DNA from 2 places in the Nonomuraea sp. NPDC049421 genome. Region 2 is predicted to be linked to the other one. Evidence: riboswitches for the same ligand, from Rfam matches in the RefSeq annotation. Region 2 holds a riboswitch; the other holds the start of a gene.
What was found. A riboswitch is a leader RNA that binds a small molecule or an ion and turns the genes downstream of it on or off. The one in region 2 is predicted to bind S-adenosylmethionine.

Region 1 (5,640 bases), on a different contig from region 2:
ACAGTGCGTCGCGATGGGAAGTCATGAGATAGTCCAGGCATGTGGCTCACATGGCGCGCGGCGACGGAGCGCGCGCTGTACGGCGAGGAGGGCTTCTACCTCCGCGAACGTCCCTCAGGCCACTTCCGCACCTCTGTCAGCGCGTCCCCGGCGTTCGCCGAGGCGGTGCTGGCGCTGCTCGCGGAAGTGGACGCCGAACTGGGTAAACCCGACACGCTCGACCTGGTCGACATCGGGGCGGGCGAGGGCGTGCTGGTCGCCGAGATCCTCGAACGCGCCGAGCCCGCGCTGCGCGACCGGCTGCGCGTCACGGCGGTCGACCTGTCGCCCAGGCCCGCCGGCCTTCCCGAGGAGATCGCCTGGTCGAGAGAGCTGCCGTGCTGTTTCACCGGGCTGGCCGTCGCCAACGAGTGGCTCGACAACGTGCCGCTCGACGTGGTCGAGCAGACCGCCGACGGGCCCCGGGTGGTGATGGTGGAGGTGCACACCGGCGAGGAGCGCCTGGGCGGGCCGCTGCGGCCGGCCGACCGCGAGTGGCTCGACCGGTGGTGGCCGCTGACGCGGGTGGGGGCGCGGGCCGAGATCGGCAGGCCGCGTGACGAGGCGTGGGCGTCCGTTCTCGTCCGTCTCACCAGGGGCCGGGCGATCGCCATCGATTATGCACATCCTGTGGATAACCGTCCGCCCTGTGGAACGCTGACCGGATACCGGGACGGGTCGGTCGTGACCCCCGTACCCGACGGGAGCTGCGACATCACCGCACACGTCGCACTCGACGCGTGCGCCGAGGCCGGGCGGCGGGCCGGCGCGATATCCACAGCCTTGTCCACACAGCGCGAGGCGCTGCGCGAGCTGGGGCTGACCGGCGCGCGGCCGCCCCTCGACCTGGCCCGCACCGATCCGCGCCGCTACCTTCGCGCGCTCGCGCGGGCCTCGGAGGAGGGCGAGCTGCTGGAGGCGACCGGGCTCGGCGGCTTCGGCTGGCTCAGCCAGACCAAGTGACGACCCTCGCCGCCGCACCCGGCGAAGCCCGGCTGCGGGCGTCCGCCGCTTCAGGCGGGAGTGGCCGTCAGGTTCAGGCGGCGGTGGCCGTCAGGTTCAGCGCGTGGAGGCCGCGGATGACGTAGCCGGGCTTCCATTCGGGCTCCTCGCGCAGCTCCAGCTTCGACGTGCGGTCGAGCAGGGCGCCGAACGACTCCGCCAGCTCGATCCTGGCCAGCGGCGCGCCCAGGCAGAAGTGGATGCCGGCGCCGAAGGAGATGTGCGGGTTGTCGGCGCGGCCCACGTCGAGCCGGTCAGGGTCGGCGAACACCTCGGGGTCCCTGTTGGCCGAGCCGAACAGCAGGGCCACCTCCGAGCCGCGCGGGATGCGTACGCCGTGCACCTCGATGTCCTCCAGCACCCACCGCTCGAACATCTGCAGCGGCGTGTCCCACCGCATCAGCTCCTCGACCGCGGTGGGCAGCAGCGAGCGGTCGGCGCGCAGCCTGGCCAGCTCGGCCGGGTTGCGGAACAGCGACCACCAGCCGTTGCCCGTCACGTTCACGGTGGCCTCGTGACCGGCGTTGAGCAGCAGCACGCAGGTGCCGACCAGCTCGTCCTCGGTCAGCTCGCCGATCTGGGTGAGCGCGCTGACGAGGTCGTCACCGGGGTTCGCGCGCCGGTCGGCGGCCAGCGCCTTGAGGTAGCCGGAGAACTCCGTGGCCGCGCGTACGGCGGTGTGCTGGGCCTCCAGGGTGGGGTTGAGCTCGTACATGCCGCAGATGTCGGCCGACCAGGGGCGCAGCAGGTGGCGGTCGCCGTCGGGGATGCCGAGCATCTCCGCGATGACGGTGACCGGCAGCGGCTCGGCGACCTCGGCGATGAGGTCGCCGCCGCCCTTCTCCACGTACGCATCCACGAGCTCGCCCGCCATCGCCCTGACGCGCGGCCGCAGCGACTCGACCATGCGCGGCGTGAACGCCTTGGAGACCAGCCGGCGCAACCGCGTGTGCACCGGCGGCTCCACGTCGAGCATGCCCGCCCTGATCACGCGCCAGAACGGCTCCTGGAACTCCGGCTCAGGCGACCTGCCGAACTCCTCGTGCCCGGCCACGTGCAGGTACGAGCGGCCCAGGCGGCGATCCCTGAGCAGCGCGTTGACGTCGGCGTGCCGGGAGATCAGCCACTGGCCCGTCGGCTCGAAGTAGCTGACGGGCGCCTCGCGCCGCAGCTCGTCGTAGACGCGGTACGGGTACGCCACAAATTCCGGATTCCAAGGATCAAAGCCCACTATTTCATCTTAGAAGCGGACGCCTCCCTCTTCGCATTCCTGCTCCGCACCCGGATGTTGAGCAGCTCGACCACGACGGAGAACGCCATCGCGAAGTAGATGTAGCCCTTGGGGATGTGCTGGTCGAGGCCCTCGGCGACGAGCATCACGCCGATGAGCACCAGGAACGCCAGCGCCAGCATCTTGATCGTGGGGTGGCTGTCCACGAACCGGCTGATCGGCCCCGAGGCGAACAACATCACGACCACGGCCACGACGACCGCCGCAATCATGACGCCCAGCTCGTCCACCATGCCGACCGCGGTGATCACCGAGTCGAGCGAGAACACGATGTCCAGCACCATGATCTGCAGGATCACCGAGGTGAAGGAGACGGCCGCGGCCTTCTTGCCGTCCTTGTCGTGGGGCGCCTCCATGTTGTGGTGGATCTCGGTGACGCTCTTGCCCAGCAGGAACAGGCCGCCGAGCAGCAGGATCAGGTCACGTCCCGAAATCTCATGACCGAAGACCTCGAACAACGGCGCGGTGAGCTGCACCACCCACGACAGCCCCAGCAGCAGGAGCAGCCGGCTGACGAGTGCCGCGCCCAGGCCGAGCACGCGGGCCCGGTCGCGCTGCTCGGGTGGCAGCTTCCCGGCGAGGATGGAGATGAAGATGATGTTGTCGATCCCCAGCACGATCTCCAGGGCGACCAGGGTTAAGAAGCCGATCCAGATCTGCGGATCGGCCACCCAGTCGAGCATCGAGTACCTCCATGACTTGAGGGCAGGCGGGTTTCCGGTAGCAACGAGCCGAGGGCCGCAGAAGTTCGCGGCTTGCGATTTCCGCCCGGGTGTCGGTTATAGTTCCCCTCGTAGGTCATGAGTGCCAGCGTCAAGCCCCGGCTAGCTGGCCGGCAACCCTCGCGTCCGCGGCGGGGTGCCCCGGGTGAAGACCTGGTCCGTCACGAGGTGTGGCGGGCAAGCGCGGGCTCCTCGGCTGCTTCCAGGGGTCCGATGACCCCGAGGAGGTTCGCCGTGTCCACTCTGACGATCTTCAGCAACGCCCGTGCCGCCGAGGAGACGCCGGCGCCCGCCACACAGGCCCGGCCGATCCCCGCCGTCCTGGGCGCCGACCTCGAAGTGCCGGTCAAGGGCGGCCGCCTGGTCGGCTACGCCAACCTCGACTACGCCGCCAGCGCCCCCTGTCTCGAGCCGGTCAGCGCCGCCGTCACCGCCGCGCTCCCGGCCTACTCCAGCGTCCACCGCGGCGCCGGCTACGCCTCCCAGCTCACCACCGCCCGGTACGAGCAGGCCCGCCACACCGTACGCGCCTTCGTCGGCGCCCGCCCCGACGACGCGGTGATCTTCACCCGCAACACCACCGACGCCACGAACCTGCTGGCCGGCTGCCTGCCCGAGGGCACCACCACGGTCGTCTTCGACACCGAGCACCACGCCTCTCTGCTGCCCTGGCCGAACGCGGTCCGGCTGGCCCCGCCCGCCTTCCCCGGGGAGGCCGTGCGCGCCGCCGACGAGACGCTCGCCGCCATCGAAGGGCCCAAGCTGCTCGTCGTCACCGCCGCCTCCAACGTCACCGGCGAGCTGTGGCCCATCGCCGCCCTGGCCCACATCGCGCACCGGCACGGCGCGCGGATCCTGGTGGACGCGGCGCAGCTCGTACCGCATCGGCGGCTCAACCTGACCGCGCTCGACCTCGACTACGTGGCCTTCTCGGGGCACAAGCTGTACGCGCCGTTCGGCGCGGGGGCGCTGGTCGGGCGGCGGGACTGGCTGGCCGACGGCGAGCCGTACCTCAAGGGCGGCGGCGCGGTGCGCTCGGTCGGCGAGAGCGCCGCGAACGTCCAGTGGCACGACGACCCCGAGCCGCGCCACGAGGCGGGCACCCCCAACGTGCTGGGCGCCATCGCGCTCGCCGCGGCCTGCGACGCGCTGACCGCGACCGGCTGGACCGAGCTGGTGCGCGAGGAGGAGCGGCTGATCGCGCGGCTCCGGTCCGGGCTGGCCGCCATCGACGGGGTACGCGAGCTGTCCCTGTGGGGCCCCGACCATCCCCGGGTCGGCATCGTGTCGTTCACCGTGGCCGGGTACTCGGCACGGGAGGTGGCCGAGGTGCTGTCCGGCGAGTACGGCATCGGGGTGCGCGACGGGAAGTTCTGCGCGCACCCGTTCGTCCGTCATCTGCTGGGCGCCTCCGACGGCGGCTGCGAGGACGGCACCGCGTCCGCCGTCCGGGCCTCGATCGGCATCGGCACGACGCAGGAGCACGTGGACCGGCTGGTGTCGGCCCTGAGCGACCTGGTCGCCTGCTGACCGACGCTCAGCGGCCTTACCGAGCGGCTGTACTGGGCGGCCTTTCCGGGCGTCCTTTCCGGGCGGCCCTTTTGAGCGGCCTGTTCGCCCGGCTTCAGCGGTTCGGTGGCTTGCGGTGCTGGGGCGGCTCGTCGGCGACCAGGGAGTCGATCTCCCGCATGTCCTCGTCGTTGAGCCGGCTCTGCCGCGGCTCCTGCTGGGGCGCGCCCGGCTGCCTGGGGACGTCGGGCGGCTCCTCGGTGGCGGACCGCGAGGGCGTGGTGGGCCCGCCGTAGGAGCCGGTGTCCGTGCCGCCGTAGGAGCCGGTGTCCGTGCCGCCGTAGGAGCCGGTCGTGCCGGTGGTGGTGTCGGTCCTGTTCGGCCGGTACGACACCAGGTCCTCCTCGGCGGCCCGGCGGTCGTGCCTCCGCCGGAACATCGACGACAGGATGCCGTCGATCCCGATGCGCCCGCCGCCCAGCGCCAGGAACAGCAGGCAGAGCGCCGCGAGCGCCGCCGCGAACTCCCAGCCGCCTTCGCCCACGAAAACGCCCCTGCCCCAGTGCGCGAAGATGATCGCGCCCAGCATGTTGGCCAGCAGCAGCAGCGCCACAGGGCGGACCGCCAGCCCGATGATCAGCAGCACCCCGCCGATGAGCTCGACGACCATGGCGTACCCGGCGGCCAGCTCGGGCATCGGGATGCCCATCTCGCCGAATCCGCTCGCGGTCGCGGAGTGCCCGCCCTGCCACTTCTGCCAGCCGTGCGCGACGAAGATCACGCCGGTGATGATGCGCGCGATCAGGGCCGCGATGTCGAAGAGAACTCTCTTCATGGTCCTATCTCCCCCCGTTCCAGCTATTCCTCCCCCTGTCCGGCTATGGGATGTCATCGCATGCCATCTCTTGACCAACCCCCTAGCTGGATCACCAGCGACGACGGTGGCAGCATGGCCGTATGACGGAACGTGTGGTCGGAATCGGCGCGGGCGCGAAAGAGCTGGCCACCGAGGACATGATCCTCAACATCGGGCCCCAACACCCGTCCACCCACGGCGTGCTGCGGCTGCGGCTGACG
Region 2 (5,640 bases):
CGGGCTGGTGATCGAGCCCGGCCGCATGGTGCTGGAGCTGCGGCCGCCCGGCATGGACAAGGGCCACGCGCTCGGCCTGTTCCTCACCGAGCGGGAGGCGCGCTCAGTCATGTTCGTCGGCGACGACCTCGGCGACCTGGCGGCGTTCGACGCCGTACGCGCCTCGGGGCTGCCCGGCGTGACCGTGTGCAGCGGCTCGACCGAGGTCACCGCGCTCGCGGAGCGCGCCGACCTGGTGGTGGACGGCCCCGACGGCGTGGTGCGGCTGCTGGAGGAGCTGGTCTCGGCGATCAGCCCCTCGTGACGCGTCAGGCCAGCGCTTCGAGCTGGGCGGCTAGCCACTGCTGCGGTGGCAGCGCGGTCGCGGCGGCGCGCAGCTTGTCGCGGCGGCTGCGCCGCTCGTCCTCCGGCATGACCAGCGCCTCGTGCAGCGCGGCCGCGGTGCCGCTGATGTCGTACGGGTTGACGAGCAGCGCGTGCTGGCCCAGCTCGGCCGCGGCGCCCGCCTCCCGCGACAGCACGAGCGCGCAGTGCGGCGACAGCACGGGGCCCTCCTTGGCGACCAGGTTCATGCCGTCGCGGATGGGGTTGACCAGCAGCACGTCGGCCATCCGGTACGCGGCCAGCGAGCGCGGATAGTCGTCGTTGACGTTGAGGATGAGCGGGTCCCAGTCCTCGGTGGCGTACTCGTCCTCGATCTCCTGGGCGCAGCGCTGCACCGACGCGGTGTACTCGCGGTATTCGGGCAGGTCGTGCCGGCTGGGATAGGCGAAGGCGAGGTGCACCACGCGGCCGTGCCACTCGGGGTGGGCGGCGAGGAACTCGCGGTAGGCGTTGAGCCCGCGCACGATGTTCTTCGACAGCTCGGTGCGGTCGATGCGGACGATCAGCCTGCGCCCGCCGACCTGCTCCCTGAGCGCCGTCATGTGGGACTCGACGTCGGGCTCGCAGGCCCGCTCCCACAGCGCGGCGCCGTCCACCCCCAGGCTGTGGACGCCGATGCGGGTGCTCCTGCCGGCGTGGGTGACGCTGCGCCCGACGCGGTCGGCCTCGGCGCCCAGCAGCCGCTCGCAGCAGTCCATGAACGCCTGCGCCCACCGGTCGGTGAGGAAGCCGGCGTGGTCGGCGCCCAGGATGCCTTCGAGCACCTCCTTGGCGACGTCGTCGGGCAGCAGCGAGAAGTATTCGGGCGGCGCCCACGGGGTGTGGCTGAAGTGTGCGATGCGCAGGTCGGGCCGTTCGGCCCTGAGCATGGCGGGGGTCAGCGTAAGGTGGTAGTCCTGCACCATCACGCGCGCGCCGTGGCCGGCCTCCTCGGCGAGCGCCAGCGCGAAGGCGCCGTTGTAGTCGCGGTATGACTCCCACTCGCGCTCGAACCTGGTGCCGAAGTTGGGCGAGTTGGGGATGTCGTAGAGCAGATGGTTGACGAACCACAGGGTCGAGTTGGCCACCGCGTTGTAGGCGCGGTGGAAGGTGGCGGGCGGGATGTCGAGCATGCGCATCGGGCCCGTGTCGTAGCCCGCGTGGTCGACGCGGCCGCCGCCGGCCTGCCGCACTGCGCTGCGGTCGCCGTCGGACAGCGCCGCGCAGACCCACAGCACGCCGTCGCCCTTGGCCACGCCCGACAGGCCCGACACGAGACCGCCGCCGCCGCGCTTCATGGTGAGTTCGCCGTCGTCGGAGACGGTGAAGGAGACCGGCCCTCTGTTGGAGGCCAACAGCACGCTGTTCATCTAGGCTCCTTTCGATCATAGGATCCCAGCTATGGCGCTTGATGAGCTAACCGAGGAACTCGCCCGCTCAGCCGCTGCCGGAGATCATCGCGCACTCGGCGAGCTCCTGGCGCGGATAGAGCCCGATGTGATGCGGCACTGCGCCCGAATCCTGCCTTATCACCAGGACGCGGAGGAGGCCTCGCAAGATACGTTGCTGGCCGTGGCGCGTAACATCGGGCGGTTCGAGGGGCGCGCCAGGTTCAGTACATGGCTGCACATCGTGACGGCCAACTGCGCGCGCACGACGTACCGGTCGCTGAAGCGGCGGGCGGCCGAGCAGAGCTCGGACGAGCTGCCGATGCAGAAGCCCGACGTGCGGCGGGTCAGCGTGATCGCCGGCTCGCGGCTCGACCTGCTCGACGCGATGGAGGCGCTGGAGGCCGACAAGCCCGATCTGGCGCAGGCGCTGGTGCTGCGCGACATCGTCCAGCTCGACTACAACGAGGTGGCCGAGCAGCTCGGCATCCCGCTGGGCACCGCGAAATCCCGCATCCATCAGGCGCGCAAGTATGTGCAGGGTGTGCTGGGCGAGGACTACCGCTGAGACCACCCGTCTCACATGGTGAGACGGGTGGTAATTGCAGCCACTTAAGCGGGTAGAGTCCGTTTCAACAACTTCATATTGCTCATCCAGAGGGGTGGAGGGACCGGCCCTGCGAAGCCCCGGCAACCCTCCCGGCTTTCGACTCGCGACCAGGCGAGGCCGACCGGGACAAGGTGCCAATTCCGGTTCGCGGTCAAGGTGGCCGCGGGCGAAGATGAGGGAAGGCCTCGCTTCATGTCGCTTGACTTTGGTCCTGCCACCGCTCTGTCCTGCCGCGAGTGCGGCGCGCGTTACCCGCTGGGTCCCAGCTTCGCGTGTCAGGAATGTTTCGGGCCGCTCGAGGCGGCCTACGACTTCGGCCAGGTGACCCGCGAGCAGATCGCATCGGGTCCGGCCAACATCTGGCGTTACCGGGCGCTCCTTCCGGTGCCGGCGAACGTGACCGAAAAGCCGAATATGAACCCCGGCTGGACGAAATTGGTCAAGGCCGGAAACCTCGGCCGAACGCTCGGCATCAAGTCCCTTTACGTGAAGGACGACTCCGGCAATCCCACCCACTCCTTCAAGGACCGGGTCGTCGCCATGGCCGTCGAAGCGGCCAGGAACTTCGGTTTCCACACGCTTTCCTGCTCCTCCACCGGCAATCTCGCCGGCGCCGTCACGGCCGCCGCTGCGCGGGCCGGGCTCGACGCGTGCGTGTTCATCCCGGCTAACCTGGAGCAGGCGAAGATCGCCATGGCGCGGGTCTTCGGCGGGAAGCTCATCGGCATCGAGGGCACGTACGACGACGTCAACCGGTTCTGCTCCGAGCTCATCGGCGACCCGCTGGGCGACAAGTGGGGATTCGTCAACGTCAACCTGCGGCCCTACTACGCCGAGGGCTCCAAGACGCTCGCGTACGAGATCGCCGAGCAGCTCGGCTGGCGGCTGCCCGAGCAGATCATCATCCCCATCGCCTCCGGGTCCCAGCTCACGAAGATCGACAAGGGCTTCAAGGAGCTGGTGAAGCTGGGGCTGGTCGAGGACACCCCGTACAAGATCTTCGGGGCGCAGGCGGCCGGGTGCTCGCCGGTGTCGACCGCGTACAAGGCGGGGCACGAGGTCGTACGACCGGTCAAGCCCGACACCATCGCCAAGTCCCTGGCCATCGGCAACCCGGCCGACGGCCCGTACGTGCTGGACATCGCCCGGCGCACCGGCGGGGCCGTCGAGGACGTCACCGACGCCGAGATCGTGGCCGCCATCAAGCTGCTGGCCTCGACCGAGGGCGTCTTCGCCGAGACCGCGGGCGGCGTCACCGTCGGCGTGCTGAAGAAGCTCACCGAGAACGGCGTGCTCGACCCCGACGCCCTCACCGTGGTGCTCAACACCGGTGACGGGCTCAAGACGCTCGACGCGATCAGCGACGACGCCGCACCCACGGCCGTGATCCGGCCCTCTCTCGACGCGTTCCGCGCGACTGTCTGACAACCAGGAAAGGCGACTTAAACCATGAGCGTTTCTGTGCGGATTCCCACCATTCTGCGCACCTACACCGGGGGCAACGCGGAGGTCAGTGGCGAGGGCGCGACGCTTCGTGACGTGCTCATCAAGCTCGACGCCGACTACCCGGGCATCGGCGCGAGAATTCTGGATGAATCGGGCAAGATTCGTCGTTTCGTCAACGTTTACGTGGGGGAAGAGGACGTCCGTTTCGCCGAGGGCCTCGACACTCCCGCCCCTGAGGGCACGCAGATCTCCATCATCCCGGCGGTCGCCGGCGGCTGAGTGTCGCGGCTCACATCCAGAAGGCGCCCCTTGTGGGCGCCTTCTCCTTTTCCGGGCCTAATTCAATGTTGAACCAGGTTCGGGAAGAAGAAATAGGCAGTTCCCAGATTGACTCTGTTGCCAAACCCCTCCCCACAGGTATGGTCGAGGGCGATCGTCCGGCTGATTTTCTGTTAAGTCGGGCGATTACAGGTCTCGCGGAGGAATGGGCGAGATCTGGGAGACCAGTAAGAGGAGTCGGAAGTGGCGCAGGGCACCGTCAAGTGGTTCAACGCGGACAAGGGCTACGGCTTCATCGCGGTAGACGGTGGTAAGGATGTATTCGTCCATTACTCAGCGATCATGATGGACGGGTACCGATCTCTCGAGCAGGGACAGCGCGTCGAGTTCGAGATCACGCAGGGCCAGAAGGGACCGCAGGCGGAGTCCGTCCGAACGGTCTGATCGACATCCTGGTATGCACCGGGCGGGTTCGCACGGCAGCGCAGTCCGTGCGAGCCGTCATCTCTCTTTCGTCGACTCGCGTACGGTGGGCCGCCCAGGGCGGCTCGCCGTACCGGCGTACTGACTGACCTGGGCGGAAACGTGGGGCAGATGGGCGTTCGCTTGCACTCGACAGGGTAGAGTGCTAAACAGTTCGTTGGCACTCTGTGCAGCAGAGTGCCAACACCGGATCGGGACGATGGGGTCTGCCGAAGGAGATGCTGACCCATGCCGTCGCGGGCGTCGGCTCGGTCCACGACAAGCCACCCTGCATCTGGGAGGTCTAGCCTTATGGCAGCCAAGATGATCGCGTTTGACGAGGACGCCCGGCGCGGTCTCGAGCGCGGTATGAACCAGCTCGCCGACGCCGTCAAGGTGACCTTGGGTCCCAAGGGCCGCAACGTCGTGCTGGAGAAGAAGTGGGGCGCTCCCACGATCACCAACGACGGTGTGTCCATCGCCAAGGAGATCGAGCTCGAGGACCCCTGGGAGAAGATCGGCGCCGAGCTGGTCAAGGAGGTCGCGAAGAAGACCGACGACGTGGCTGGTGACGGCACCACCACGGCCACCGTGCTCGCCCAGGCGCTGGTGCGCGAGGGCCTGCGCAACGTCGCCGCCGGCGCCAACCCGATGGCCCTGAAGAAGGGCATCGAGTCCGCCGTCGAGCGCGTCAGCGAGGAGCTCTCCAAGCTGGCCAAGGACGTGGAGACCAAGGAGCAGATCGCCTCCACCGCCTCCATCTCCGCCGCCGACCCCGAGATCGGCTCGCTCATCGCCGAGGCGATGGACAAGGTCGGCAAGGAAGGCGTCATCACCGTCGAGGAGAGCAACACCTTCGGCCTCGAGCTCGAGCTCACCGAGGGCATGCGCTTCGACAAGGGCATGACGTCGATGTACTTCGTGACCGACTCCGACCGCATGGAGGCCGTGCTCGAAGACCCCTACATCCTGATCGTCAACAGCAAGGTCTCCGCCAACAAGGACCTGCTGCCGCTGCTCGACAAGGTCGTCCAGTCGGGCAAGCCGCTGCTGATCATCGCCGAGGACGTCGAGGGCGAGGCCCTGGCGACC

Region 1: linked by a shared signal. The riboswitch ahead of AB0K18_RS41310 (aminotransferase class V-fold PLP-dependent enzyme) and the one ahead of thrC (threonine synthase) in region 2 are both predicted to bind S-adenosylmethionine.

What each region holds. Positions count from the first base shown of each region.
Region 1 covers NZ_JBFAQA010000034.1:68,501-74,140, forward strand. The annotation lists gene AB0K18_RS41295 (SAM-dependent methyltransferase) at 40-1,002, shown strand; gene AB0K18_RS41300 (cytochrome P450) at 1,076-2,242, opposite strand; gene AB0K18_RS41305 (TerC family protein) at 2,272-3,015, opposite strand; SAM riboswitch class IV at 3,129-3,244, shown strand; gene AB0K18_RS41310 (aminotransferase class V-fold PLP-dependent enzyme) at 3,289-4,584, shown strand; gene AB0K18_RS41315 (DoxX family protein) at 4,679-5,398, opposite strand; gene AB0K18_RS41320 (NADH-quinone oxidoreductase subunit D) at 5,521-5,640, shown strand, end outside.
Region 2 covers NZ_JBFAQA010000011.1:266,643-272,282, reverse strand. The annotation lists gene otsB (trehalose-phosphatase) at 1-304, shown strand, start outside; gene AB0K18_RS21060 (trehalose-6-phosphate synthase) at 309-1,733, opposite strand; gene AB0K18_RS21055 (RNA polymerase sigma factor) at 1,765-2,319, shown strand; SAM riboswitch class I at 2,399-2,540, shown strand; gene thrC (threonine synthase) at 2,554-3,786, shown strand; gene AB0K18_RS21045 (MoaD/ThiS family protein) at 3,811-4,086, shown strand; gene AB0K18_RS21040 (cold-shock protein) at 4,330-4,530, shown strand; gene groL (chaperonin GroEL) at 4,861-5,640, shown strand, end outside.